4 regions of the Oerskovia sp. PE-21s genome follow, and region 4 is predicted to be linked to each of the others. Evidence: riboswitches for the same ligand, from Rfam matches in the RefSeq annotation. Region 4 holds a riboswitch; each other region holds the start of a gene.
What was found. A riboswitch is a leader RNA that binds a small molecule or an ion and turns the genes downstream of it on or off. The one in region 4 is predicted to bind S-adenosylmethionine.
Positions count from the first base shown of each region.

Region 1: linked by a shared signal. The riboswitch ahead of ACZDYF_RS09050 (hypothetical protein) and the one ahead of ACZDYF_RS10715 (aminotransferase class V-fold PLP-dependent enzyme) in region 4 are both predicted to bind S-adenosylmethionine.
Region 2: linked by a shared signal. The riboswitch ahead of ACZDYF_RS08720 (methylenetetrahydrofolate reductase) and the one ahead of ACZDYF_RS10715 (aminotransferase class V-fold PLP-dependent enzyme) in region 4 are both predicted to bind S-adenosylmethionine.
Region 3: linked by a shared signal. The riboswitch ahead of ACZDYF_RS12255 (ABC transporter substrate-binding protein) and the one ahead of ACZDYF_RS10715 (aminotransferase class V-fold PLP-dependent enzyme) in region 4 are both predicted to bind S-adenosylmethionine.

Region 1 covers NZ_JBUXJM010000004.1:99,637-106,775, forward strand. Annotated here, with positions in the region: gene ACZDYF_RS09035 (TM0106 family RecB-like putative nuclease) at 1-1,276, shown strand, start outside; gene ACZDYF_RS09040 (transglutaminase-like domain-containing protein) at 1,328-2,347, opposite strand; gene ACZDYF_RS09045 (hypothetical protein) at 2,493-3,209, opposite strand; gene ACZDYF_RS09050 (hypothetical protein) at 3,342-3,716, opposite strand; SAM riboswitch class IV at 3,822-3,933, opposite strand; gene ACZDYF_RS09055 (cold-shock protein) at 4,063-4,266, opposite strand; gene ACZDYF_RS09060 (polysaccharide deacetylase family protein) at 4,449-5,993, opposite strand; gene ACZDYF_RS09065 (aldo/keto reductase) at 6,261-7,112, shown strand.
Region 2 covers NZ_JBUXJM010000004.1:18,265-25,403, reverse strand. Annotated here, with positions in the region: gene ACZDYF_RS08725 (outer membrane protein assembly factor BamB family protein) at 17-1,447, opposite strand; SAM riboswitch class I at 1,663-1,765, shown strand; gene ACZDYF_RS08720 (methylenetetrahydrofolate reductase) at 1,878-2,927, shown strand; gene metE (5-methyltetrahydropteroyltriglutamate--homocysteine S-methyltransferase) at 2,948-5,302, shown strand; gene ACZDYF_RS08710 (hypothetical protein) at 5,451-6,035, shown strand; gene ACZDYF_RS08705 (hypothetical protein) at 6,125-6,334, opposite strand; gene ACZDYF_RS08700 (DUF2630 family protein) at 6,437-6,685, opposite strand; gene ACZDYF_RS08695 (GlsB/YeaQ/YmgE family stress response membrane protein) at 6,871-7,139, shown strand, end outside.
Region 3 covers NZ_JBUXJM010000005.1:246,121-253,259, reverse strand. Annotated here, with positions in the region: gene ACZDYF_RS12270 (dipeptide ABC transporter ATP-binding protein) at 1-325, opposite strand, end outside; gene ACZDYF_RS12265 (ABC transporter permease) at 322-1,317, opposite strand; gene ACZDYF_RS12260 (ABC transporter permease) at 1,337-2,287, opposite strand; gene ACZDYF_RS12255 (ABC transporter substrate-binding protein) at 2,412-4,064, opposite strand; SAM riboswitch class IV at 4,355-4,466, opposite strand; gene proB (glutamate 5-kinase) at 4,538-5,680, opposite strand; gene obgE (GTPase ObgE) at 5,931-7,139, opposite strand, start outside.
Region 4 covers NZ_JBUXJM010000004.1:432,955-440,093, reverse strand. Annotated here, with positions in the region: gene ACZDYF_RS10730 (GNAT family N-acetyltransferase) at 75-695, opposite strand; gene ACZDYF_RS10725 (CsbD family protein) at 818-994, shown strand; gene ACZDYF_RS10720 (GNAT family N-acetyltransferase) at 1,065-1,856, opposite strand; gene ACZDYF_RS10715 (aminotransferase class V-fold PLP-dependent enzyme) at 1,980-3,380, opposite strand; SAM riboswitch class IV at 3,422-3,536, opposite strand; gene ACZDYF_RS10710 (phosphotransferase enzyme family protein) at 3,634-4,461, opposite strand; SAM riboswitch class I at 4,536-4,628, shown strand; gene ACZDYF_RS10705 (rhodanese-like domain-containing protein) at 4,635-5,099, shown strand; gene ACZDYF_RS10700 (O-succinylhomoserine sulfhydrylase) at 5,120-6,379, shown strand; gene ACZDYF_RS10695 (LLM class flavin-dependent oxidoreductase) at 6,494-7,139, shown strand, end outside.

The DNA.
Region 1 (7,139 bases), 330 kb from region 4:
CGACGGCTCCTACCTGGGTGTCCAGGGCCCGCCCGGCACGGGCAAGACCCACCTCGCGTCCAAGGTCGTCGGCCGCCTCGTCGCCGAGGGGTGGCGCGTGGGCGTCGTGGCGCAGTCGCACGACGTCGTCGAGAACGTCCTCGCGGGCGTGATCACCAAGGGCGGCGTGCCCGCGGACCGCGTGGGCAAGAAGGCCTCGGGTCCCAAGGGGCGCGACGTGTCGGCCGTCGGCCGTGAGGTGGGCGCAGGCCTGCCCGACGAAGTCGCGGCGGCCGCCCTACCCGAAGGGTCGCGGCTCGTGCCCTGGCGCCTCGTCGACTCCCCGCAGACCGCGGCCTTCGTCGCCGAGGGGCCCTGCGTCGTCGGCGGGACGGCCTGGGACTTCGCGCACGCCGAACGCTTCGGCGACGGCGAGCTAGACCTGCTCGTGATCGACGAGGCCGGGCAGTTCTCGCTCGCCAACACGATCGCGGTCTCCCGGGCCGCGCAGAGGCTCCTGCTGCTCGGCGACCCGCAGCAGCTCCCGCAGGTCTCGCAGGGTCAGCACCCCGAGCCCGTCGACCAGTCGGCGCTCGGGTGGCTGACCCGTGCGGGTGGCGGGCACGACGTGCTGCCACCCGAGTTCGGCTACTTCCTGGCCCGCTCGTGGCGCATGCACCCCGCGCTGTGCGACGCCGTCTCGGAGCTCGCGTACGAAGGGCTCCTGCACGCGGAGGCCGCCGCGGGCGAGCGGGTCCTCGTGGGCGTCGAGCCCGGCGTGCACGTCGTCGAGGTCGAGCACGCGGGCAACGCGGTGTCCTCGGTCGAGGAGGCGCAGGAGATCGTGCGGCAGGTCAAGGACCTGCTCGGGACGACGTGGTACCCCGGGGGGCCCGGTGGGTCGGACGGCGCCGCACCGGCCTCGCGAGTACTCACGGAGGACGACTTCGTCGTCGTGGCCCCCTACAACGCGCAGGTGTGGACCGTGCGCCACGCGCTCGCGGCCGCGGGGCTGGGCGACGTGCGTGTCGGCACGGTCGACAAGTTCCAGGGCAAGGAGGCGCCCGTCGCGATCGTCTCGATGACGGCCTCGGCGCGCGAGGACGTGCCGCGCGGCATGGAGTTCCTCCTCTCGCGCAACCGCGTCAACGTCGCGGTCTCGCGGGGTCAGTGGTGCGCGGTCGTGGTCCGCTCGCCCCGGCTCACCGACTACCTGCCAAACCACCCCGAGGAGCTCGCCGAGCTGGGCGCGTTCATCGGTCTGTGCAGCTCGGGCAGCCGCTCGCCGCTCCGCTGAGTGCGGGGTAGCTGTCGTCGTGTCGGGCTCCCGACGACGACTACCCCGCACTCAGGCCGTCGGCGGCCTCAAGCTGTCGGCAGCGTCGAGGTGCCGGTCGGTGAGGTCGAGGTGCCGGTCGGTGAGGTCGGTCCATCTGCTGGGTCCCGTGAGGGAGAGGGTGCGCACCCGTGGCCCAGGATGCAGGCGGTCGTCGGCGGCATAGCGTTCGGTGAGCTCGTCCTCCGCCTCCTGGTCGCCCTGGTCGGCACGGACGAGCAGTTTCGCGATCTCGTCGACCAGCGTGAGGTCGGCGCCCTCGAGGTTGTCGTCCGTGCTCATCGCCCCCCACGTGTCCCACAGCAGCAGCTCGTCCCCCTGACGGTGGGCCAGCTCGAACACGACGTAGTCGTGGACGAACCAGTCGCCGCGGAACGGCAGCCCCGGGTCCACCCCGAACAGGTCCGCGTCCGCCAGCCCGGCACGGAGCGCGAGCCAGGCCGTGGCTGCGGGGACGAACGGTAGAGCCAGGTCCTCGGCCACGTCCCCCGTGCCCCGTGGAAGATCCAGGGGGTCGAACGGGAACGCCGGGTCTCCCGCGGTGAGCTCTGGGTCCCAGCGCACCCAGCGGCCGTCCGCCCAGTGCTCGACGACGACGTGATCGTGGTGGAAGCCGGGCGTGAAGTACGAGACGAACCCCACGCGGGTCCTGGCGGGGATGCCGTGCTCGCGCAGCACTCCGACCGTCAGCAGGGCGTGGTCCCGGCAGCAGCCTCCCACCCGGTCGCAGACCTCTCGGGGCTCGGTGAGCGCGGTCCCGTGCCGGGAGTGGTCGAGGTCGAGGATCGTCGCGAGCCACCGGCTGTCGACGTCCGTGGCACGCTCGGCCGGCATGACCGCAGCCTCGGCGCGATAGTGCGCGATCACGTTGCGCGCGACCTGCCCCAGGGCGTCCGGTGCGGTGGGCGCTGCCCGCAGGAGGTGGGCGTGCTCCCCGGGCGAGGAGTACGGCGAGTGGGCCACCCAGCGGGCGACCGCGGGATGGACGGCGGTCGCGCCGACCTGCTCGAGGCGGTTGGACGGGTCGTTCATCGGATCCTCCGAGGTCGCGGGTCACGAGCGGCGTGATGCCGGGCACCAGTGTCGACCGCGTCGCGCGACAGGGCAATGCCTCGGCCCGGCGGCCCGTCGGCTCCGTCCGAGCGACGGCCGAGCGACGGCCGGGCGGACGAGGTCCTCAGAAGTCTCCGAACCCGCCGAAGTCCCCACCGCCGAAGTCCCCACCGCCGAAGTCGCCGAAGCCCCCACCTAGGTCGCCCCCGCCTCCGGCCTCGGTGAAGTCGCCGCCGCCGGCGTCGCCGGCTCCGGGGTCGCCGGCTCCGGGGTCGCCCTCGGTCGCGCCCGGGTCGCCTGCGCCCGAGGTGCCGCCGTCGCCCGCGAAGTCGGCCGTGGGGTCGCCGAACATCGGGCCGAACATCATGTTGGCGACCGCGGAGCCGATCACGACGCCCGCGATGGTGCCGAGCATGCTCGAGCCGATCATCGAGCCCATGCCCGGCCCGCCCGGCCCGCCCTGCCTGCCGCCGAACGACCGTTCGAGCGTGCCGGGGTTGCGCATCTCGGCGCGGGTCGCCATGCGGGCGAGCGACTGCGGGTCGTCGGAGGTAGCGCGCTCGGCGGGCGGCACGTTCTCACCCAGCTCGGTCAGCACGCGTCGACGCTGCTCGGGCGTCAGCCGCTCGAACGCCTCGGCGTGCGCCTGCTCGACGGCCTCCGGGGGAGCCGTGCGCAGCAGGTAGCGGTAGCGGTCGATCGCGACGTCGTCCTCGCTGCGCGCGGGGCCGGTCCGGGCAGGGGGTGGCGTGCCGTAGGCGGGCGCACCGGGACGGTCTGCCGAGCCGTGGGGCCCGTCGTCCTGCGGGGCGCGGCCGAGGAGGCGGTCGAGGAATCCCATGAGCGTGTCCTTCTGGTCGAACCGTCGAGGGCGGGTGCCCTCACCGGTTCAACGCGGCGCCCGGCCCGCCCGTTCCGCCGAGTGCATGATCCGGCTGTGAGACGCCCGGCGAGTCGCAGCCGGATCACGCACTTAGCGGCGAGCGTGGGGCGGCTCCGGCGCCGGACCCACCCCGCCGACCAGCCGCACGTTGAGCGCCCGTCCCGCGAGCTCGAGCGCGTGGTACTGCTCGTGCACCCGCACGGTCGCCCCGGGGTCGAGGGCGAGGCTCGTGTGGTGCCACACCCGGCACGCTCCCTCGCCCGTCGCGTACTCGACGACGACCTCGGTGCCGCCGCTGGTCGTGCGCACCGCGAGCACGACGCCCTCGCGCCATCCCCAGGGCCGGTTGCGGAGCATGCGCTCGTGGACGGGGTGCAGCAGGTGCCCGGCGTCGAACCGGTCGCACACGGTGGGCGGGGGACAGGCGACGACCGTCGCCCGGCGTTCCATGACGCGCTCGGCCATGGTGCTCCTTCTCTCCGTGCCCGACGACGGGGCTCACCCGCGTGCGCACGCCCACCCGGGAGGCTCCCCGGATGAGGGGCACGAGGAGGCGCCCTACGACGTCGGGCCTCGCTCTTCCCCCACGGTCGTGGGGGCGGGTCTTCCTCCGGGAGCACCGTGCGCGTCGCGCGGTTGCCGGACCAGCACGCCGGAGGGCGGTTCGCTGGTCCTCTGGACCGTTCTCAGTTCTACCACGGCGTCACCGACCGAGCACAGGGAGCACCTGGTCCTGGACGCACGAGTGCCCCCGACCGAGACGGTCGGGGGCACTCGTTCAATGATCAGCTACGCCCGGAGGCGAGTGAGATCAGAGCGGGCGGATGTTCTCCGCCTGCGGGCCCTTGGGGCCCTGCGTCACGTCGAACTCGACGCGCTGGTTCTCCTCGAGCGAGCGGAAGCCCTGCGTCTGGATGGCGGAGTAGTGCGCGAACACGTCGGCGCTGCCGTCCTCAGGTGCGATGAAGCCGTAGCCCTTTTCGCCGTTGAACCACTTCACGGTTCCCAATGCCATGGGGATCTCCTTCTAGAGTTTCAAACAGCTCCATGATCTGGAGCCGAACATCACGGTGTTCGTCGTCAACTCTTGGGTAACAAGGTTCGCGGTGGCATGGGGCCGTTGCGCAAGGACAAGCGAGGCACTGCAATCTCACCGGCTACGGTACAGGGGTTACTCCGACTGTGCTAGCCCTGATGCTAACGATTGAAGTACGCCTGCCCGCCAACCAGGTCAGGGCCGAGCAAATCGGGCACCGTCACGAGCGTGTAGCCGGCAGCCCGCAGACCGTCCACGATGCCCGGGACGGCGTCGACGGTCGAGGCGTGGATGTCGTGCATCAGGAGGATCGCCCCAGGTCGGACGCCTGCGAGCGCCCGCTCGGTCGTCATGGCCGTGTCCTTGTTCTTCCAGTCCTCGGTGTCGACGTCCCACAGGATCGCCGGCTCGTTCCGCTCGGAGAGGACGCTCGTCACAGTGTCGCTCCTCGCGCCGTACGGAGGGCGTACGAGGGTCGGTCGGACGCCTGACGCGGCCTCGACCGCGTCCGCCGTCGACGTCAGCTCGTCCGTGATCTGGTCCGAGCCGAGCTTGGACAAGTCCGGGTGGGACCAGGTGTGGTTACCGATGGCGTGCCCTTCGGCGACCTCGCGGCGGACCAGGTCGGGGTGCGACGTGACGGACCGGCCGACGAGGAAGAACGTCGCCTTGGCCTGCTTCTCGGCGAGGGTGTCGAGCAGGCGCGACGTGTGCTTGCCGGGTCCGTCGTCGAACGTCAGGGCCACGCACCTGAGCACCGAGCAGTCCGGGGCTCCCGGGGACGCGGGCGGCACGGGCGGGGTCGTCACGGGGGGTTCGACGGGCGGCGGCGTGATCCCCATGAACGGGGTGCCGCTCGACGCGGTGTCCGCGAGCTGCTTCCCGACCGCGGACAGGACCGTCCGCGTCGCGTCGGGCTCGAAGCGCACGGCCAGCTCTCCGTCCGAGCGGGCAGAGACCAGGCCGGGGGAGAAGACCAGGGTCGCGGCGCCGTCGGGCCCCAGGCGAACGTCCCGGAAGGTGTCCTCCGACGCGGGCACCGGCTCCTCGAACCCGAGCCCGGCCTGGTCGAGCGCCGCGTCGACCCACTGCGCGGCCTGCTTGCGGCCGTCGGCCGTGAAGAGGTCCGAGGACCACGTCGTGGTCGCGCGCGGGAGGTCGGTGTAGAACGTCTGGGCGCCGGTCGTGCCGTTCGCCCCGCCCGTGAAGGAGTACGTCGTGGCACGCACGCCCAGCACGTCTCCCTGCGCGAGCACCAGGTCCCATCCGACGTTGAGCTCGTTGCCCACCCCGGCCGGGTCGACCGCGGCGTCGTACGCCTTCTCGGTCTCGTCGACGAACGTGCCGAAGGCGTGCGAGAGGGAGCGCTCGCCCGGGACGGAGACCGTCGAGATCGAGCGGGCGTCGCCCGTGCTCGCGGTCGACTCCTGGTGGATCTCGAGGTTCTCGACCGACGCCGGGTCCAGGACCGGCGGCGGGTCGACCCGTTCGGCGGGGGCCGGAGGGGCCGTGGGCGACGGGGTGCCCGTGGGAGACGCCTCTCCGGAGGGGTCGGCCGCGGCACGCGTCAGGTAGAACGTGACTCCCGCGGCGACGACCAGGAGCGGTACGAGCACGGCGAGGACCCAGAGGGCTCGGTTCCGCGGGCGCGCGGGAGCGGAACCGCCCGGCGTCTGGCCGCGGGACGGAGGCAGGGACTGGGACATCAGTCCACCGTGCCACCCGCGCAGGGTGCGCGTCGCGACCGGCACGGCGGATGAGAGCAGCGCCACAGTCGTCTGCGACACCCTCTCGCACGGTCCTCGCAACGGCTCCACGGCCTTCACCGACCGGTCACCTGCCGGCTCTCCGCCTGTGGTCCGCCTGCGCCCCGACCGCGACCCGTCCGCGACCCGTCCGCGACCCGTCCGCGACCCGTCCGCCGCCGCCGGGACGGGTGGTGCGGGCCACGGGCGTCGGGGTAGAAAGGGGTGATGGTCTCCCCCACGCAGGTCCCCGACGTCGTCCTCAACAACGGTGTCGCCGTCCCGCAGGTCGGGCTCGGCGTCTTCAAGGTGCCCGACGACGCGACGCAGAAGAACGTCGAGCAGGCGCTCGAGGCCGGGTACCGGCACATCGACACCGCGGCCGGCTACTACAACGAGGCCGGTGTCGGTGCGGCGCTGCGGGCCAGCGGCCTGCGACGTGACGAGATCTTCGTGACGACCAAGCTCCGCAACGGCGACCAGGGGTACGAGTCGGCGCTCCAGGCGTTCGAGGACTCGCGCGAGGAGCTCGACGTCGAGGTCGTCGACCTCTACCTCGTCCACTGGCCCGTCCCCAGCAAGGACCTCTACGTCGAGACCTGGCGAGCCTTCGAGAAGCTCTACGCCGACGGCGCGGCCCGCGCGATCGGCGTCTCGAACTTCCTGCCCGAGCACCTCGCGCGCCTGCTCGCCGAGACCGACGTGGTCCCGGCCGTCAACCAGATCGAGGTCCACCCGACCTACCAGCAGCGCGCGACCCAGGAGGCCACCCGGGCGGCGGGCATCGCCGTGGAGGCGTACTCGCCGCTCGGCCGCGGCGCCGACCTCGACCACCCCGCGGTCGCCGCGGTCGCCGACGCCCACGGCGTCACGCCCGCCCAGGCGATCCTGCGCTGGCACGTCCAGAGCGACCGGATCGTCATCCCCAAGTCCGTGGACCCCGAGCGCCTCGCGACCAACATCGACCTGTTCGGCTTCGAGCTCTCGCCCGACGAGATCGCGGCGATCGACGCGCTCGACTCGGACGCCCGGCTCGGCTCCGACCCCGCGACCGCCGCGTTCTCGCAGTACCCGTCCTGACCCCCGGACCGGATCGAGACGTTCCTG
Region 2 (7,139 bases), 410 kb from region 4:
AGCCTTGTTGACGCCGTCAGCCGAAAGCCGTGACCTGGGCTTCGTCGATCCTCAGCAGCCGACCTCCCCCAGCGGCCAGCTCGTACGGGTCCCCGGTGTGCTCCTGGGTCCATCGCACGTCGCCCGTCGCCAGGTCGAGGGCGGTGACCGAGCTCGTGCCGGGCGCGGTGGGGACGACGAGGAGCGCGGAGAAACCGTCGGTGAACGTGCCGGTCACGCGGTACGACACCGCACCGGACGCGGGGTCGGCCGCCCGCCGCCACCGTTCCTCACCCGTCGTGGCGTCCAGGGCGACCGTCTCCCGGTCGACCGTCTGCACCATCACGACGTCCGCGCCGCGGACGAGCACCTGACGCGCGGCGACCGGTGCGGTCCAGGCGGTCGTGCCGTCCCTGTGGACGGCGAGGAGCGCCTCCCCCTGGTCGAGCAGGACGAGGTGAGGCGCCAGGAGGTCGCGGGCACCTTCCCCGAGCACGAGCCCCTCGTTCGTCCAGAGCACCGTGCTGTCGGCCGAGACGGCTTCGACAGGTCCCGCGACGGCCGTCCCCGACGAGCGGAGGTAGGACCCGTTGCCCAGGGCGATGACCTGCACCATCGCCGACGTTTCGTCGACGACCTGCCCCCCAGGCGTCAGGTAGGACAGGACGCCACATCCGTGGACCGCCACCGTCCCCGACCGGTAGACCGCACGGACGGCATCACCTTCCGTCGCGCACAGGGGGTCCTGCGCGTCCTCCCTCACGGTCAGCCGTCGCTCCCACGCCACCGTGCCCGTCCGGACGTCGACGGACCGGACCACGACCCCCGTCTCGTCTCTGGCGGCCTGGAGCACCGTCCCGCCGGGACCGGCGACCGCCTCGCCCCAGCGTGGGTCCATCTCTACCTCGGCCACCACCGCACCGTCGACGCTCACGAGTCGGGCCGCGGTGGCCTCCTCCCCCTGGCCCAGGCACACGAAGGCCGACACCTCCGCCGTTCCCTCGGCGCGCACCTGGTCGGCGGCGCAGACCTGCCGGGTCAGGTCGTCCAGCCGCCAGCGCTCGTCGCCCGACCCGAGGTCGTACCCGACGGTCCCGGAGCGCCCCGGGACCACCAGCAGGTCCCCCACGGTGAGCGGCTGGCCCCCGTCGCGGTCGACGCTCCACTCGGCACGCGGCGCGTAGGTGAGGTCGAAGATCCTGTCCTCGGACGAGCGGAGCGTCTCGAGCGCGTCGTCCTGGGCCGCCCCGTCGCGCGTCACGACGACCGCGGCCGCCACCCCGAGCGTTCCGAGACCGACGGCGAGGCCGACCAGACGGGCGGCGCGACGCCGTCGTGCCGTACGGGTGAGGGGGCGTCGCGTCCGCTCCCGACGAGCAGGCTCCGGGACGCCCGAGCCCGGGTCGACACCCTCGGACGAGTCGTCGAGCACGAACGAGACCTGCTGCTGGCTGCGTCGGCGAGGCACGCCCGGAGCATAGCGGCGACGTCGGGGAGGATCGCCCGGCGGTCCGGGAGGGCGCCGACAGGCGTACGTTGGAAGGGCGACCGCAGGGACCGACGAAGGGATCTGCGACCGCGTGGACGGACGCCGGAGCGGGGCCGAGGAACCACTCCGGACCCCTCCGTCTCACGCTTCGAGCAGATATTGGCTCAGATCATGGATTCCCCCTACGATCGTCAACACCATCCAGAGCGGTCGAGAGTCCTGGCTCGTTGACACCGCAGCAACCCCCCAACGGAAGCCTCTCGCGGGTACGGGTGCTACAGCCAGGTTCGATGGAGCGATTCATGACCGAGGCATCTTTCCGCGCACCCCTGCACCGCACCGGGGTCCCCCGCGCCAGCCGTCCGGCCGCCCTGGCCACCACCAGCACGACCCTCCTGACGGCCGCCCGATGAGCATCGTCGACCTGGGGCACTTCGGGCACGAGGCACCGCGGCCCACGGTGTCGTTCGAGCTCATGCCCCCGCGCCGCCCCGACGCCGCGCCCAAGTTCTGGGAGACGGCCCGCCGCCTCGTCGCGACCTCACCCGACTTCGTGTCGGTCACCTACGGCGCGGCCGGCACGGACCGCGAGACCTCGCGCCGCGTCATCAGCCAGCTCCTGCACGGCACGCCCGTGCTGCCCATCGCGCACCTGACCTGCGTGGGCGCCTCGCGCGAGGACGTCGAGGACGTCATCACGGACTTCCTCGACGCGGGCGTGCGCAGCTTCCTCGCCCTGCGCGGGGACCCTCCGCGCGACCAGCCCGACTGGCGCCCCGCCGAGGACGGCGTGCGGTCGAGCACCGAGCTCGTGGCCCTGCTGCGCGAGGTCGAGGCCGCACGCTGCGCCGCGAGCCCGAGCGTCGCGCTGCGCGGCGCGGCCCGCCCCCTGACCATCGCGGTCGCGACGTTCCCCGACGGCAACCTCGCCGCGGGCACGAGCCGCACCCAGGAGGTGCGCCGCCTCTGGCAGAAGCAGCAGGCCGGAGCGGACTTCGCGATCACGCAGCTCTTCTACGAGGCGTCGTCCTACATCGACTTCGTGGCCGAGGCGCGCGCCGCGGGCGTGACCATCCCCATCCTCGCGGGCCTCCTGCCCATGACGGACCCGGCCCGCCTCGCGCGTGTCGAGGAGCTCACGGGCGTCCCCGCGCCGCGCCGCGTCGTCGAGGCCCTCGAGGCGGAGCCGGACCCGGACGCGCGCCACGCGCTGGGCATCCGGCACTCGGTCGAGCTCGCGCGCCAGGTCCTCGCGGCCGGCGCGCCCGGCCTCCACATCTACACCTTCAACAAGCACCAAGCCGCTCTAGACCTGCTCGAGGGAGTCGACCTCGGCGGTGGGGCAGCGGGGGACGCCAGCGGCGTCTCGTCCCGCACCCCCGACCTGGCCAGCGGGCCGTGGGTCTCCGGCACTCCCCTTCCCTCCGCCGAGCCTGCCCTGGGCAGCTCCTCGGTCTGACCAGTTCAGAGGTATTCACCATGAGTGCACCCACGTTCCCCTCCGGTTCCGTCCTCGGCTACCCCCGCATCGGCCCGCGCCGCGAGCTCAAGAAGGCCGTCGAGTCCTTCTGGGCCGGCAGGACAACGGCCGACGAGCTCGAGGCCACGGCCTCGGCGCTGCGCGTCGCGGCCGCCCAGCGTCTCGTCGACCTGGGCCTCGACGCCTCGTCGGGCGCCGTGCCCGGCTCGTTCTCCTACTACGACCAGGTGCTCGACGTCGTCGCTCTCCTCGGGGCGGTCCCGTCGCGCTTCGCGTCGCTCACCGACGAGAAGGGCGCGCTGGACCTCGCGGGCTACTTCACGGTCGCGCGCGGCGCCGGCGAGGACGCCCCGCTCGAGATGACCAAGTGGTTCGACACGAACTACCACTACCTGGTCCCCGAGGTCAGCGAGTCCACGCCATTCCGCTTCGCGGACGACCGCGTCGTGCGCCAGTTCGTCGAGGCCAAGGACGCGGGCGTCGTGACCCGGCCCGTCGTCGTCGGGCCCGTGACGTTCCTCGCGCTGTCCAAGGCCGCCGACGACAGCGCGCCCGGCTTCAGCCCGCTCTCGCGCCTCGCGGACGTCCTGCCCGTGTACGTCGAGCTGCTGCGCGCCCTGGCCGCGGCCGGTGCACCGTGGGTGCAGCTCGACGAGCCGGCGCTCGTGTCCGACTCGATCGACGTTCCGGCCGCCGAGGTCCACGCCGCGGTCTCCGAGGCGTACCGCGTGCTCGCGACCGAGCTCGCGGTGGGCACCGAGCGCCCCGCGATCCTCGTGGGCGCGCCGTTCGGCGGGCTCCAGGGTGAGCACGACGGCCTCGCGCTCCTGGCCGCGACCGACGTCGAGGCGATCTCGCTCGACCTCGTCAAGGGAGCGGTCCCGGCGGGCCCCGTCGCGGGCCTCGCGGACAAGACCGTCGTCGCGGGCGTGATCGACGGCCACAACATCTGGCGCGCCGACCTCGCGGCGAAGCTCGCGCTCGTCGACGACCTGTCCGGCCTGGGCGCCGGCGCCGTCACGGTCGGCACGTCGACCTCGCTCCTGCACGTCCCGCACGACGTCGAGGACGAGAACTGGACGAACGGCTCGATCGACGCCCGCCTGCGTGACTGGCTCGCGTTCGCGGACCAGAAGGTCGGCGAGGTCGCGATCCTCGCCCGAGCGCTGACCGAGGGTCGTGACGCGGTCGCCGAGCAGATCGAGACGGCCCGCGCCGCGGTGGCCTCGCGCGCGGTGGCGAGCGGCGTCGTCGTGCCTGCGGTGCGCGAGCGCGCCGCAGCCCTGACCGAGGGCGACTTCTCGCGCGGCGACTACGCCGAGCGCGCGGCCGCCCAGCAGGCCAAGCTGAACCTCCCCCTGCTGCCGACGACGACCATCGGGTCGTTCCCGCAGACCCCGGAGATCCGCCGGGCGCGCGCGCTCAACGTCAAGGGCGAGCTGTCCGACGCGGACTACACGACCGCGATGCAGGACGAGATCCGCCGCGTCGTCGAGCTCCAGGAGCAGATCGGCCTGGACGTCCTGGTGCACGGCGAGCCCGAGCGCAACGACATGGTCCAGTACTTCGCCGAGAACCTCGACGGGTTCGCGGTCACGGCGAACGGCTGGGTCCAGTCCTACGGGTCGCGCTGCGTGCGCCCGCCGGTCCTGTGGGGCGACGTCACGCGTCCGGCGCCGATCACGGTCGACTGGTCGACGTTCACGGCCTCGCTCACCGAGAAGCCGGTCAAGGGCATGCTGACCGGTCCGGTCACGATCCTCGCGTGGTCGTTCGTGCGCGACGACCAGCCGCTCGGCGACACCGCGAACCAGGTGGGCCTGGCCCTGCGCGACGAGATCGCGGACCTCGAGGCGGCCGGGATCGGGATCATCCAGGTCGACGAGCCCGCGCTGCGCGAGCTCCTGCCGCTGCGCAAGGCCGACCAGGCCGCGTACCTCGACTGGTCGGTGAGCTCGTTCCGCCTCGCGACCGCGGGCGTCGAGGCCGAGACGCAGATCCACACGCACCTGTGCTACTCGGAGTTCGGCGAGGTGATCGGCGCGATCGACGGCCTCGACGCCGATGTGACCTCGGTCGAGGCCGCGCGCTCGCGCATGGAGATCGTGCCCGAGCTCGCCGAGGCCGGCTACGGGCGCGGGATCGGCCCGGGCGTGTACGACATCCACTCGCCGCGCGTCCCGTCGACCGAGGAGGTCACCGACCTGCTCGAGCTCGCGGTGAAGTCGATCGACTCGCGCCTGGTGTGGGTCAACCCTGACTGCGGCCTCAAGACGCGTCGCTACGAGGAGACCGTGGCCTCGCTCGAGAACCTCGTCGCCGCGACGAACGCGGTGCGCGCCCAGCTCGGCTGATGCGCGAGACACCCCGGGGGCGGTGGGCTCAGGTCCGCCGCCCCCCGGGGTAGTTCTCCCCGTTCCCCCGACGAAGATCTACCAGTAGCATCGGCGCGCACGTCGTCGCTCCACCATGGGGCGAGACAACCGTCCCGATGGGGGAACCATGCACGCCGCAGCACCCGCTCCGACCACGACCGACCTGTCGCTCTGGGTGGACGGGCGCAAGAAGATGCGCCTGACCGCCGCCGTCTCCCCGTTCCTGGCCGCGGTGCTGCTCACGGTCATCGCGTTCCTGCGGTTCGGCGACGAGGAGAGCTTCGTGCTGTTCCTCGTCATCGCGCTCGTCGCGGTGCTCGCGATCATCCTGCCGTTCCTCGTCTACTGGGTGCGCGAGGCCAAGCCCGTCGCGGTCGACCTCGCGGCCCGGACGCTGCGCATCGGCGACGGTCCGGCGCGCCCCTTCGCGGACGTCACGTACGCGTACACGCGGATCGAGCAGGGCTCCCTCACGCTGCGCTTCGGGTTCTCGGAGAGCGACCGCACCGCGATCCTGCGCAACCTCACGCAGGTCGTGAGCTTCCGCCTGCCCGAGGCCGACGCGCGCGCCCTCATGGAGGTCTTCGCGGGCTCGAGCCTGCCCGAGGAGAGCGTGGCCACGAAGGCGTTCATGGCGCAGAAGGTCCTGCTCGGCAAGGCCGACGCGATCGAGGTCGTGGCGGCGCTCGCACAGCTCCCCCGCATCGCCTGACGACCGCAAGCCACCGACGACGAGAGGGGCCCCGCACCGTGCGGTGCGGGGCCCCTCTCGTCGTGCGCCGGCCGTGCGGCCGGGCGGCGTCAGCGGTCGCGGCCCGCCATCGGGATGAAGCAGCCGAGGGTGACCATGAGGAGACCGGCGGAGAAGATCAGCGCGTGGTTCGACTCGACCGTGAAGGCCCACCCGAAGGCGACCATCCCGCCCACGAACAGGACCATCGCCACGAGGAAGCGGGCGACGGCCCCGGCTCGCTCGGTGGCCTCGTTGCGCTGCGTCGTCTGGCTGCTCATGCTCTTCGCTCCGTACTGGTCGTGTCGTGGGGTCACGCGTGGTTCCCGCGGGCCGCGGGAGAGGTCTGCCCGACGACGGCACACACGCGAGGCGTCAGGCCGTCAGTCCAGGTAGTGCTCCACCGTACCGGCATCCCGGATCGACGCGGCATCCGGATCGCTGCCGAACTCGCGGGCCGCATCGCGCTGGCGCAGCAGGTCCCAGCACTGGTCGAGCTCGGTCTCGATCGCGCGCAGGCGCGTGTGCTCCTCCGACGCCGTGATCTCCCCGTCGGCGAGCTCGGCACGCAGCCTGCGCTCCTCCGCCACCAGGTCGCCGATGTACTGCCGGATCCCTCGGTCCTCAGCCATTCCTCCACGGTACGGCCGGGCGCGTGAGCGCGCGATGCCACCGCGCGGTGGCTCTCGCAAGCGGAGGGCCGCGAAAAGTGACGTGTCCGACGTTCGGGGCCTTTCGGCGTGCGAGCGGCCGGAGCCGGTGTCAAGGTAGGGGCTCACCGGCCAATAAGGCACATACGGGACAAAAGGAGAATGACATGGGTTTCCTCGCATTCATCGTTCTGGGACTGCTCGCCGGACTCATCGCTCGCGCCATCCTCCCGGGCAAGCAGACCGGGTCGATCCTCATGACGATCCTCCTCGGGATCCTCGGCGCGCTGCTCGGTGGCTGGCTCGGGAGCGTCCTGTTCTCGGCTCCCCTCGAGGAGTTCTTCTCGATCCAGACGTGGCTGCTCGCGATCGTGGGCTCCGTCATCGTGCTGGGCATCTACGGCGCGGTCCGCGGCCGCAACGGTCGCACCGCCTG
Region 3 (7,139 bases), on a different contig from region 4:
AGACCGTCGGGTCCTGCGGGACCAGGCCGATCCTGCGGCCGCGGACCTCGCGCCACTCCCCCTCGCTCAGCCCGGTCAGGTCCCGCCCGCCGAACCCGATCGTGCCCGACGTACGGCGGCCCCCGCGCGGCAGCAGGTTGATGACCGCGTGGGCCGTGGTGCTCTTGCCGGACCCCGACTCGCCCACCAGCGCCACGACCTCGCCCGCGCGGACCTGGAGCGAGGCCCCGTCGACAGCGGGCGCGTCACCTCCCGTCGTCGTGCGGTAGCCGACGTGGAGATCCCGGACGTCCAGCAGGACGTCGTCGGGCACGGGGACGCTCATCGGTCCTCTCCGTCCTTCTCGAGCGAGCGAGAGACGCGGTTGGCCGACAGCACGACCGCGACGATCACGAGCCCCGGCAGCGTCGTGAGCCACCACGCGGCGGCGAGGTAGTCGCGCCCGCCGGACACCAGCGCACCCCACTCCGGGGTCGGGGGCGCGGCCCCGTAGCCCAGGAAGCTCAGGGCCGAGATCGCGAGGACGGACGACCCCAGCTCGAGCGCGGTCAGCGCGACCACGGGGCCCGCCGAGTTGGGCAGGACGTGACGTCGCAGCACCGTGTACCAGCGCACGCCCGACGCACGGGCGGCCTCGACGTACGTGGTCGACGACGTCCGCAGAGCCTCCGCACGCATGACGCGCGCGAACGCCGCGATCGTCGTGATGCCGACCGCGATCGCCACCTTGACCGTGCCGAACCCCAGCACCGTGATGATCGCGAGCGAGAGCAGCAGGCTCGGCACCGCGAGCAGCACGTCGACCACCCTCCCCACGACGTCGTCGACCCACCCCCGCAGGAAGCCCGCGAGCAGGCCCAGCAACGAGCCGACCGACAGCCCCAGCGTGACCGCGATCACGGTCGCGCTCAGCGAGAGCCACGAGCCGTGCACCACCCGGGCGTACACGTCGCGCCCCAGGTGGTCGGTGCCGAACAGGTGCTCGCCGCTCGGCGCCTGCAGGCGGTCCGCCGGGACCCCCGTGATCGGGTCCTGGGACGCGAAGACGCCCGGTGCGAGCGCCCACGCGACCACGAGCAGCAGGAACAGCACCGCGAGCAGCAGGCCGGGGCGGCGCAGCACCGCGATCCCTGCCCGGCCGAGCGCGCGCAGCGACGACCGCGCTCCCCTGACGCGGCGGTCCGTGGCGTCGAGCGGGGCCGGGTCGGTGAGGGACGGCCGCGCGTCGGGCCCGTCGAGCGGGGCCGGCCCGTCCGGCGCGGGAGCGTCCGGGGACAAGGTCTCCGGGACGGTGTAGGTGTCGAGTCGTGCGGTCATGATGTCCTCCTCCGTGCCCTCACGCCGCGGCGGAGGGCTGGCGGGTGGTGATCCGGGGGTCGAGCACGGGGTAGAGCAGGTCCACCAGCAGGGTCACGACGACGAAGACCAGGGCCGAGAAGACCACGATCGCCTGGACCACGGGCACGTCCTGCTGGTTGACCGCGGTCACCGTCAGGCGACCGACCCCGGCCCGGGAGAAGACCGTCTCGGTCACGACCGCACCGGCCAGGAGTCCCCCGACCGTCACGCCGAGCACCGTGAACGCCGGGATGGACGCGTTGCGCAGGGCGTGACCGAAGTGCACGCGCGCACGCCCCGCGCCCTTGGCCCGAGCGGTCTCGACGTAGGGCTCGGCCAAGGTCTGGCGCAGGCTGCGCGAGAGGACCTGCGCGAACGCGGCGCTCGCCGGGATCGCGAGCGTGCACGCCGGCAGGACGAGGCTCTCGAACCCCTCGTTGCCCATGGCGGGGAACAGCCGCAGCTCGAACGAGAACCACTGGAGCAGGAGCAGCCCCACCCAGAACGTCGGCAACGAGATGCCCAGGGCCGGCAGCGACGCGAGCGCGTGCCGGAGCCAGCGGGCACGCGGGAAGGTGCTCGCGAGCGCGAACGCGGCTCCGCCGACGAGCGCGAGCCCGAGGGCCAGGGCCGTGAGCTGCAGCGTCGGCGGCAGCGCCTCGGCCAGGAGCTTGGTGGCGGGCGCCCCCGAGGAGAACGAGCGCCCGAAGTCCAGGTGCACCGCTCCCCACAGACCGTGCGCGTACTGGACCAGGACGGGGCGGTCGAGCCCTTGCTCGGCACGCAGGCGCGCGACGAGCTCGGGGTCCGAGAGGTCACCGTCGGCTCCGGCCGCCTTGATCGAGGCCGCGTCGCTCGGCAGGACGTAGAGCAGGAAGAAGGAGATCGTGAAGGCCGCCCACAGGACGAAGCCTCCCTGCCCCAGGCGGCGGGCGATGTACCGGCCCATGGTCGGCTCCTCTCGGGTGGTGGCGCGCAGGTGGTGACGCGGGTCGTGACACGCAGGTGGTCGGCTCGGTGGCGGGAGCGCCGGCCCGGCGGGACGCTCGCGACGCGTCCCGCCGAGCCGCTGCTCAGTCCTGCTGGACCCAGGCGCCGTAGAAGTCGAGGCGGGTCGACGCCTCGAAGCCCAGGCCCTGGACCGTGTCGGCCGCAGCGATCGTCGTCGAGAGCTCGTAGACCGGGATCGCGTGCCCCTGCTGGACCAGGAGACGCGCAGCCTGGGTCACGAGCTCCTGCCGCTCGGCCGGGTCCGTCGACGCGGCCGAGCGGTCGAGCAGGTCGTCGACCTCCTCGGGTGCCCGCTTGTTGATGTTGCGCGCGTTGGCCGAGAAGATCGTGCGCAGCACGTCGGGGTCCGAGCGCGTCAGGTTGTAGTAGTCGAAGTCGAAGTCCCCGGACTTCTTGAGCTCGGTGGACTCGGCGACCGTGACCTGCTTGAGCTGGAGGTCCACGCCGATCTTCGCGAGCTGCTGCTGGACGAGCTCGAGCGGCTCGGCCACCTGCCAGAACGTGACCGTGGTGGACAGCCGCTGACCGTCCTTGACCCGCACACCGTCGGCGCCCTCGACCCAGCCGGCGTCGTCGAGGAGCGCCTCCGCACCGTCCGGGTCGTACGCGAGGTCGTCCGAGACGTCGGCCCACAGCGGGGTCGAGTGCGACAGCACGCTCGTAGCAGGCTCGTCCTGCGGGGTCAGCAGGGTCGCGGCGATCTCCTCGCGGTCGATGCCCTTGCTGATCGCCTGCCGCACCGCCGGGTCGGCGGCGAGCGGTCGCGACTCGTTGGGGAAGAGGTTGAAGACGACGCCCGGGTTCGCCCGGTACGCGAGCCAGAAGCCGTTGCCGTCGAACTGCGGCAGGTCGACCGTGCTGATGGCCGCGGTCGCGTCGATCTGGCCCGAGAGCAGGCTGCCGGTACGCACGCTGGCCTCGGGCACGAACTTCACGGTCACGGTGTCGAGGTACGCCTCCCCGGTGTGGTCGTCGGCCCCGGAGGCCCAGTCGTAGCCGGCGACCTTCTCGAGCACGACCTCCTGGTCGAACGTGTAGGACCTCACCGCGAACGGCCCGGAGCCCACGAACTTCCCGGCGCACCGGTCCTCGACGCTGAGCGCGGCGGAAGCGGGCGAGAGCAGTCCGAGCGAGAACGTCGAGGACGCCTGGAGGAACTGCGCGCTGGGTGCCGAGAAGTCGACCCGCACGGTGCGGGGGTCCACGACCGTGGTTCCCTCGTACCCGACGAGGTAGCCAGAGCCGAGCGAGGCCGCCGCGCCGAGCTCGACGATCTTGTCGAAGTTCGTCTTGACCGCGGCCGCGTCGATCGGCGTGCCGTCGGCGAACGTCGGCCCCTCCCGGAGCGTGAACGTGAAGCTCGTGGCGTCCGCGTCGACCTCCCAGCTCTCCGCGAGCCACGGCAGGATCTCGCCCGTGTCCGGGTCCTGCGCGGTGAGCGAGGCCACGGTCTGGCGGGCCGAGGCGATCGCGTCGTTGTTCCCGACCTGCTGGGGGTCGATGCAGTGCGAGTCGACCGTGACCGCGAAGGTGAGGTTGCCGCCCGGGACGGGCTCCGCCGTCGGGCCGGGGGACGTGCCGTCCGCGGTGCTGCCGCCACCGGAGCCGCACGCCCCGAGCAGGAGCGCCGTCGCGGCGAGCGAGGCCGCGACGAGCGCGCGGCGGGACGGGGCCGTGCGGCCGCCGGGGCCCGAGGGCCAGGTCGAGAGGGACATGCGAGCAGTGCTCCTTCGGTCGTGCGCGCCGTCGGTCCGGCACGGCCGGGGCGCTGAGGGGTCGCCGACGGACCGTGGGTGCGTCGGATCGACGCCGGGCTCACGGTGAGCGGCGGTGGGGGCCGTCAGGGGACGGCGAGGGTGGGACGGGATGTCGGCAGCACGTCAGGAGCGGCGAGGGGTCAGCCGCGTGTCAGCGACAACAGAGCACGAGGGTCCCCGCGTCGAGGCAGCGGACACCCCTGCCGTCGAGCCCCTGTTGCGTTCCGAGTGCGCGCATCGCCCGTTCCTCCGTGTGCTTACCGCGCCCGACGGGTCGCGGTCAGGTACCACCCGGAGCACCCCGTCACGTCGAAGGGTTGCTGGCCAGCGAGCCGGGTCTTGGCGCTGGCGCTCTTCACCTGCCGCACAGGAAAGCCGCCCGAGGCCACCGAGTCAAGGGGTGAGCAGACCGTCCCACCCCGTGAGACGACTCAGGACGCCTTGCGCTTGCGCCCCACGAGCACGAGGTCGTCGCGGTGCACGATCTCGCGGTCGTACCCCTCGCCGAGCTTGTCGCGTAGCTCGTGCGTCGAACGGCCGAGCAGGTCCGGGATGTCGCTCGAGTCGAACGCGACGAGGCCGCGCGCGATCACGCGCCCGTCGGGGGCGACGAGCTCGACGGGGTCGCCCGCGTCGAAGTCTCCCGTGACGCCGACCACGCCCGCGGGCAGCAGCGACGCGCGTCCGCCCAGCACCGCGGCGACCGCCCCCTCGTCGAGCTCGAGTCGTCCGCGCGTGCGGGCCGCGTGCGCGAGCCACAGGCGCCGGCGCGTGGTGCGCTTGCCCGTCACGGCGAACCAGGTCCCCACCTCGTGCCCCGCGAGCGCGCCCTCGGCGTGCGCGGCCTTGGTCAGGACGACCGGGATGCCCGAGCCCGTCGCGATGCGCACCGACTCGAGCTTGGTGAGCATGCCGCCGGTCCCGATCGAGCTGCCCCGGCCCGTGACCTCGATGCCTTCGAGGTCGAGGGCGGACCGGACCTCGCGGATGCGCTGCGTGCCCGGGCGCGAGGGCGGCCCGTCGTACAGGCCGTCGACGTCGGTCAGCAGGACCATCGCGTCGGCGCGCACCAGGTGCGAGACCAGGGCCGCGAGACGGTCGTTGTCCCCGAAGCGGATCTCGTCGGTCGCGACCGCGTCGTTCTCGTTGACGACCGGCACGATGCCCAGGTCCAGGAGCCGCTCGAGCGAGCGCTGCGCGTTGCGGTAGTGCCCGCGGCGGATGGTGTCCTCGGCCGTGAGGAGCACCTGGCCCACGCGGATGCCGTACTCGGCGAACGCCTGGGCGTAGCGGGCGACCAGGAGCCCCTGCCCCACCGAGGCCGCGGCCTGGGCCGTCGCGAGGTCGCGCGGTCGCGCGCTCAGGCCCAGCGGACCGATCCCCGCGGCGATCGCCCCCGACGTCACCAGCACGACCTGCCCGCCCGCCGCGTGGCGGGCCGCGATCACGTCGACGAGCGCGTGCAGGGCCGGGACGCTGAGGTGCCCGTCCGGTCCGGTGAGGGACGAGGAGCCGATCTTGACGACGACCCGGTGGGCCGTGGCGACCTGGGAGCGTGCGGAGAGCGCATTCACGGGCTCATCATCCCGCGCCGGGCGCTCGGACGGGGCGCCGTTTCACCGTGTGACACCTCACGGTGGGACGGCGTGGGCGGCATGCCGCCGGCCCCGGCCCGACGACGACGCTCCCCCTGGGCGCCCGTGCCGCCCGGGCGCGGGGTCGACACCCCCGGGGACGCCGCAGGGCGGGCACGACCCGAGGGGCCGTACCCGCCCTGCGGGCGGACGTGCACGGTCGACGACGCTCGTCGACCCGCGCGGGAGGTCAGTCCTGGTCGGGGTCCGTCCAGTGGCCGGACTCGCGCTCGGTCCAGAGCTCGGCGCGGGCCTCGGCCTTGGCGTCCATGCGCTCGGTGTACTCGCGGCGCTTGTCCGACCGGGTGGGGCGCGAGGTGTCCTCGAGCCGCAGGTCGGAGCCGCGCGGGCCGCCGAGGAGCTCGGAGCCCGTGATGAGCGTGGGCTCCCAGTCGAACACGACGGCGTTCTTGTCCGAGCCGATGCGCACCTCGTCGCCCGCGACGGCGCCGGCCTTGAAGAGCTTCTCCTCGACGCCGAGACGCGCGAGGCGGTCCGCGAGGTAGCCCACGGCCTCGTCGTTCGAGAAGTCGGTCTGGCGGACCCAGCGCTCGGGCTTGGAGCCACGGACCTCGTAGTAGAAGCCGGTCTCGGCACCACCCTTGCGGGTCACGGTGAAGCCCGCGTCGTCGACGGCCTTGGGGCGCAGGATCGTGCGCGCCGGGGCGGGGGCCGGGGCCTCGCGGCGGGCCTGGTCGACGAGCTCGGCGAGCGCGAACGTCAGGGGGCGCAGGCCCTCGTGGCTCGCGGTCGAGATCTCGAAGACGCGCAGGCCGCGGGCCTCGAGGTCGGGGCGCACGAGCTCGGCGAGCTCGCGGGCCTCGGGGACGTCGATCTTGTTGAGCACCACGAGGCGCGGGCGCTCGTTGAGCGGGAGCCGGGCCCCCTCGATGTCGAGGTCGCCCGCGTAGGCGTCGAGCTCGGCCTCGAGGGCCTCGAGGTCGGAGATCGGGTCACGATCGGGCTCGAGGGTCGCGCAGTCGAGCACGTGCACGATCACGGCGGTGCGCTCGATGTGGCGCAGGAACTCGAGGCCGAGTCCCTTGCCCTGGCTCGCGCCGGGGATGAGGCCGGGGACGTCGGCGACGGTGTAGCGCGAGTCGCCCGCCTGGACCACGCCCAGGTTGGGGACGAGGGTCGTGAACGGGTAGTCGGCGATCTTGGGCCGGGCTGCGGAGATCGCGGCGACGAGCGAGGACTTGCCCGCGCTCGGGAACCCGACGAGCGCGACGTCGGCGATCGACTTGACCTCGAGGACGAAGTCGGCCTCCTCACCGGGCTCGCCGAGCAGCGCGAAGCCCGGGGCCTTGCGGCGCTGGGAGGCGAGCGCGGCGTTGCCGAGGCCGCCCCGGCCACCTGCGGCGGCGACGTACTCGGCGCCCTCGCCGACGAGGTCGGC
Region 4 (7,139 bases):
AGGCTCGCGGAGGCATCCTTCCAACCTAAGGAGGATCGGGGAAAGAGGCCACAGGGGCGGCTCGCGTCAGCCCGTCACCTCGACGGCTGCCCCGGCGGCAGGCGATGCACGCGGTCCAGCAACCCGTCCCGCACGGCCGGCCACTCGTCCGCGAGGATCGAGAAGTAGGCCGTGTCGCCGCGCGACCCGTCGGGCGCCACCCGGTGGCTGCGCAGCACCCCCTCGGGGATCGCGCCGAGCCGCTGGATCGCCGCGATCGACCGCGCGTTGCGAGCGTCGGCCCGCAGCGCGACGCGCTCGACGTCGAGCACCTCGAACGCGTGCCGCAGCAGCAGGTACTTGCACGCCGGGTTGGTCACCCCGCCCCACCAGGGCCGGTCGTAGAAGGTCGAGCCGAGCTCGACGCGGCCCTGCGAGGGCGACCACTCGTAGAGCGAGGTGCTGCCGCGGACGGACATGACGCCGTCGGGCCCGGAACCCGGAGCCACCGGCCCGACGACGGCCCACGCCAGGCGCCCAGGCGTCGCCACCGCGTCGCGCACGTAGGCGGCCATGGCGGGCGTCCCGCGGGGCGTCGGTGTGGACATCCCGGCCCACAGCTCGTCGTCGACGAACGCGCCGAGGGCGGGCGCGTGCTGCTCGGCGAGCGGTTCGAGGCGCAGCCCGAACCCTTCCAGGACGACGTCGTTCTCCATGCGGGCATCCTGCCCGACCACTTGTGAAGGTCTCGTGGACCGCCCGTCCTCCGAGATGCGAGTCCCCGGCAGCCCTGCCTACGGTCGTCAGGAAGCACCCACCAACACCGAGGGAGGACCCCATGGGACTGGGAGACAAGATCAAGCACGGTGCCGAAGAGGCCAAGGGCAAGGTCAAGGAAGGCACCGGCAAGGCGACCGGCAACGAGCGCCTCGAGGCCGAGGGCCACGCCGACCAGGCGAAGGCCAACGTCAAGCAGGCCGGCGACGACGTCAAGGACGCCTTCAAGAAGGACTGACGCCCCGACGAAGACCGCCCCGGGACCCATCTGGGTCCCGGGGCGGTGCTGTGGACAGGGGACGAACCGGTCAGAGCGCGATGACCGGGGGCAGGTCGGCGGCCGTGGCGCGGTCGGACGACGACCCTGCGACGGCGTCGAAGCCGCCGGCTCCCGCGAGCGACAGCTCGCCGACGGCCGGTACCACCGTGAGGACCGGCGGTCCCACGGGCACCCCGGCCCCAGGACCCACGGCATCGGGTTCCCCAGAGGCGGTCAGCCCGACCGGGCCGAGCACGGGCACGATGCGCGGGCTCGTGATCCGGGCGAGCAGGCCGAGCTCGACGCCGGGCCACTCGTGCGCCAGGATCGAGAAGCACACCGAGTCGGCCCGGGTCCCGTCGGGAGCCGTGCGGTGACCACGCATGACGCCCTCCTCGTACGCGCCGAGGCGACGCATCGCGGCGAGGGAGCGCGTGTTGCGCGCGTCGACCCGGAAGCCGACACGGTGCACGTCCCACGACTCGAACGCATGTCGGAGCAGCAACCATTTCGAGACCGGGTTGACGAGGCTCCCCCACGTGGAACGGGCGTAGAAGGTCCGCCCGATCTCCACGCGCCTGTCGTCGAGCGACAGGTCACGGAAAGCGGTGCTCCCCACCACGAGACCCGAGCCCGCGTCGACGACGGCGAACGCCGTCAGCGCGCGCGTGGCGCGGGTGTCCTCGATGAAGTTCACCATCCCGACCTCCCCCTCGGGGAGGGTCGTACTCATGCCTGCCCACATCGACGGATCGACGATCTGGGCCAGCGCACCGGCGTGCGCGACAGCCAGGGGTTCGAGGCGGAACCCGTGGCCTTCAAGGTGGACATCGTGCTGCACAGCGCATATCAGAACACACGCAGGCGTCGCCGCCAAGACCACGGAACGGTCGTTCGTGAACGGCGAGGTGACGCCCCGGTGAACGTTGCGCTCCAGGCAGCGTCTGCGCAGGTCAGAGGGTGCTCAGGCGGGGGCGGGTCCGCAGCCCACGGCGGCCGTGATGTTGCCCGCGGCGGCCGTCGCGAACAGGCCCGAGAGCCCCGCGACCTGCAGGAGCGGTCGCGGGTCGTCGCTCACGACCCAGCAGCCGTCCACGACCTCGTACCGGGCCTTCGCCCCCTCGCTCACCCAGGTGCGCAGCGCGGAGACGAGCCGGTCGATCTCCTCACCCGTGGTGCCGACCCCGATCGACGCCCGGATCGCCCCCGCCGGGAAGCCCAGCCGCGCCAGGAGCGGGTGCGCGCAGAAGCGGCCGTCGCGCACGCCGATGCCGTGCTCGGCCGACAGGTAGGCCGCGACCAGCCCCGCGTCGGAACCGTCGACCGAGAACGTCACGACCCCCACGGGGTCGACCGCGTCGGCCCAGGCGCGCACGACGCGCACGCCGTCGATCGCCTCCAGGCCCTCGACGAGGCGGGCCCGCAGCTCGGTCTCGTGCGCGACGAGCACGCCGGGCTCGAGGGCCGCGAGCGCGTCGCACGCGGAGGCGAGCGCGACCGCGCCGATCACGTTGGGCGACCCGGCCTCGTGCCGCGCCGGGGCGCTCTGCCACGTGGTGCCGTCGAGCGTCACGTTGCGCACCGCGCCACCGCCGGCGAGGTAGGGCGTGCCGGTGTCGAGCCAGTCGCGGCGGCCCACGAGCGCGCCCGCACCGAACGGCGCGTACGTCTTGTGCCCCGAGAACGCGACGTAGTCCACGTCGCTCGCGGCGAGCGAGACGCCGCGGTGCGGGACGAGCTGTGCGCCGTCGAGCAGGACGCGCGCGCCGGCGTCGTGCGCCGCGGCCACGACCTCGGCGAGGGGCAACGACTCGCCCGTGACGTTCGAGGCCCCCGTGATCGCGACGAGCGCGTACGGGAAGCGCGAGAGCTCGGCGCGCAGGCCCGACAGGGTCTCGGCGACGGTCGCACCGCCGACCAGGACCGTGGCGCCCCCCGTGCGCTGCCAGGGCAGGAGGTTCGCGTGGTGCTCGACGTCGAGGACGAGCACCCGCCCCGGCGAGCCGTCGGCCTGGGCCGGGACGCAGCCCGCGAGGAGGTTGAGGGAGTCCGTGGTGTTGCGCGTGACGATCGTGACGTCGTCCTCGCGCGCCCCCACGAACGCGCCGATGGTCTGGCGCGCAGCCTCGTAGAGGGCCGTCGACACCTGGGAGAGGTAGCCCGCACCGCGGTGCACGCTCGCGTACAGCGGCAGGACCTCGGTGACCCGGTCGGCCACGACCTGAAGCGCCGGGGCCGAGGCCGCGACGTCGAGGTTCGCGTACGGGACGCTGCGCCCGTCGACGAGGGGGACCAGGGTGTCGCCGCCCACGACGGGCAGCACGGCACACGAGGTAGGGGCTTCGATGACTGCATGTGCGCTCATGGCACGTCCTCCGGTGGTCGTCGGAGTTCGCCGTGCCGGCCCCTCCGCGCTTGCCCCCCTCCTGATAGAGAGGGACCTGGTCGTCACCCGGGGCACCCCACCGCGGAGGAGGGTTGCCGGCCAGCAAACCGGGGTTTTGCGCTGGCACTCATGACCTGGTGTCCAGGATGGTCGAGGCGCGCGGAGCGTGTCAACCGGTGGGCACCGCGTCTCGGATGGTGGTCAGGGTGGTCTGTCAGGCGGGCAAGAGGGCTCAGACGGGCGAGGAGTCCGCGAGGTTCCGAGCGCGCCGCGCGTCGGCCCGGTACATGGCCGCGTGCTCCCGGAGGTCGTCGCGTCCGGTCGCGGCCGCACGCTCGTCCGTGAACGCCGCGAGCTCGTCGAGCCGCGCGACCACGACGGTCAGGACCTCCCGGCGCGAGTACGCCATCCCGTAGGCGGCGACCAGCACGTCGAGCCGCGCCAACGGGTCCAGCCGCCCGACGGCGTCGCCCCCCGCGGAGTCCCCGGCGTCCGCCACGAGGGGCGCGAGCCGGTAGCCGAGGTAGGCCAGGTCCCAGATCCGGGGGCCGGGGCTCGCGGTGTCGAAGTCGATGAGCCCGACCACGGCCCCGTCACGGAAGACCAGGTTGTACGGGGCGACGTCGTTGTGGCACACGACCTCGGCTGGCTCGTGCGGCGCGGTCTGCCAGGTGGGGGCCGCCGGCGGAGCGTCGAGGACGGGGGCAGCGGTGCGTGCGTCGAGGAACCCGACGCTCGCGTCGTGCACGCGCCGCAGCAGCGCGCCCGCGCCCCGGAGCACCGACTCGTCCCAGACCCACGGGGGCAGCGGGTAGTTCCCGACGTCACCGGGGAGGAAGGACAGCACCTCGCGCCCCTGCTCGTCCGTCCCGAGCGGCTCGGGCACCTCGGTGACGCCCTGTGCGCGCAGGTGCCGCAGGAGCGCCTGGACCGTGGGCGTCCAGGGCCCTGCGGTGCGGCGGACGGTGTCGCCTCGCCGCACCACGGTCGTCGAGTTCCCACCGGCCAGGGGCTCCTCGGCCTGGTCGGGCGCGCGGTCGGGTTCGGGGAGGTGGCTCATGCGCAGGAACCTAGCCCGACCACCCTGCGAGACACCTGTTCTTTTCCGTGGTCACGGTGGCGTACGATCCGACGCAACCATCCAGAGCGGCTGAGTGACTTGGCACGATGACGCCGCAGCAACCCCCCGGTGACGGGCGAGGGTGCTACCGCCACGACCGATGGAGGATCACCATGAGTGCCCCCGACCGCGCGACCGCTGCCCCGGTCCCCGACGCCCGTCCCGCCGACGGGTACGCCGGCGACATCACGCCCCAGCAGGCGTGGACCCTTCTCCAGAGCGACCCGAGCGCCGTCCTCGTGGACGTCCGCACCGACGCCGAGTGGCGTTTCGTCGGGGTCCCCGACCTGTCCTCGACGGGCCGCGAGCCCGTCCTGACCCAGTGGGTCGACGTCGCGGGCCGCCCGAACCCGGCGTTCGTCGCGGAGCTCACCGCGGCCGGGCTGAGCCCCCAGCGTCCGGTCGTCTTCCTGTGCCGCTCGGGAGCCCGCTCGATCGGCGCGGCCAAGGCCGCGACCGCCGCGGGGCTGGGTCCCGCGTACAACGTCCTCGAGGGTTTCGAGGGAGCGCTCGACGGCGCCGGTCACCGTGGTTCCGACGGCTGGCGCGCCGCGGGCCTGCCCTGGACGCAGTCGTGAGCGCCGCGACCGGGGACGGCGTGCTCCGCATCCCCGCCGGCGTCCCGGGCGGCTCGGGTCGTGGCCCCCTCCCCCGTTCGGTCCGTCCCGACACGCTCGCGGTGCGCGGCGGCCACGCCCGCACCAACTTCGAGGAGACGAGCGAGGCGCTCTTCCTCACGCAGGGCTACGTGTACGGGAGCGCCGCGGAGGCCGAGGCCGCGTTCACGGGCGAGGTCGACCGCTTCATCTACTCGCGCTACGGCAACCCGACGGTGCACACGTTCGAGGAGCGGCTGCGCCTCATCGAGGGCGCCGAGGCCTGCTACGCGACCGCGTCGGGCATGTCCGCGGTCTTCACCTCGCTCGCGGCGCTGGTCGGTGCCGGGTCGCGCATCGTCGCGGCCCGCGCGCTGTTCGGCTCGTCGCTCGTGATCTTCGACGAGATCTTCGCCAAGTGGGGCGTGCGCACCGACTACGTCGACGGTCACGTGCTCTCGCAGTGGGAGGAGGCGCTGTCGACCCCCGCGGACGTCGTCTTCTTCGAGACCCCGTCCAACCCCATGCAGGACGTGATCGACGTGCGCCGCGTGAGCGAGCTCGCGCACGCCGCGGGTGCCGTCGTCGTGCTCGACAACGTGTTCGCCACCCCCGTCCTGCAGAAGCCGCTCGAGCTCGGCGCCGACGTCGTCGTGTACTCGGCGACCAAGCACATCGACGGTCAGGGCCGTGTGCTGGGCGGCGCGATCCTGGGCTCCGAGGAGTACGTCAAGGGACCCGTCCAGACCTTCATCCGCAACACGGGCCCCTCTCTCAGCGCGTTCAACGCCTGGGTCCTGGTCAAGGGGCTCGAGACGCTGTCGGTGCGCGTCAAGGCGCAGAACGCCTCGGCCCTCCAGGTCGCGACCGCGCTCGAGGATCTGCCCGGCGTCACGGCCGTGCGCTACCCGTTCCTCGCCTCGCACCCGCAGGTCGAGCTCGCCAAGGCCCAGCAGAGCGGGGGCGGGACGGTCGTGACGTTCAACCTCGACGTGCCGGGCGCCGACGACCCGGGCACCGACCCCGAGCTCCTCAAGAAGCGCACGTTCCAGTTCCTCGACTCCCTGCGGGTCGTGGACATCTCCAACAACCTGGGTGACGCCAAGTCGCTCATCACGCACCCCGCGACCACGACGCACCGCAAGCTGGGGCCGGAGGGGCGTGCCGCCGTCGGGATCGCGGAGACGACCGTGCGCCTGTCGATCGGCCTCGAGGACCCGCTCGACCTGATCGAGGACGTCGAGCAGGCGCTGCGCCGCTGACCGTGCCGCCGGGTGCGGAGTACGTGTCGTGAAACCTGCCCGACGACGACACGTACTCCGCACCCAGCGGCCGCGCAGGAATACCCCGGCCGTATCCCGGGGTTGCACCAGGCGATGACTACCTCGCCGCGCCTCTCCGTCCTCGACCTCGTCCCCGTCCGCTCGGGACAGTCCTCCGCCCAGGCCATCGCCGCCTCCCTGGACCTCGTGCGCCTCGCCGACCGCCTCGGCTTCACGCGCTACTGGTTCGCCGAGCACCACAACATGCCCGCGGTCGCGGCGTCGGCACCGCCCGTCATGATCTCGGCGGCCGCCGCGGTGACCGAGCGGATCCGCGTCGGGTCGGGCGGCGTCATGCTCCCCAACCACGCGCCGCTCGTCGTCGCGGAGCAGTTCGCGGTCCTGGAGGCCATGGCTCCGGGGCGCGTCGACCTGGGCATCGGGCGCGCGCCCGGCAGCGACCCGGTCGTCACCGCCCTGCTGCGCAGCAGCGGCCCGACGTCCGACGTCGACCGCTTCCCCCAGCACGTCCAGGACATCCGCTCGCTCATGAGCTCCGAGGGCGCCTCGGTCCGCCTCACGACCGGTCAGGTCTACGACGTCCACGCGACTCCGGCCGCCGAGTCGGTGCCGACCGTGTGGTTGCTCGGGTCGAGCGACTACTCCGCGCGCCTGGCCGCCGAGCTCGGCCTGCCGTACGTGTTCGCCAACCACTTCTCGGGCGCCGGCATCGACGAGATCCTCGCCCTCTACCGCGACG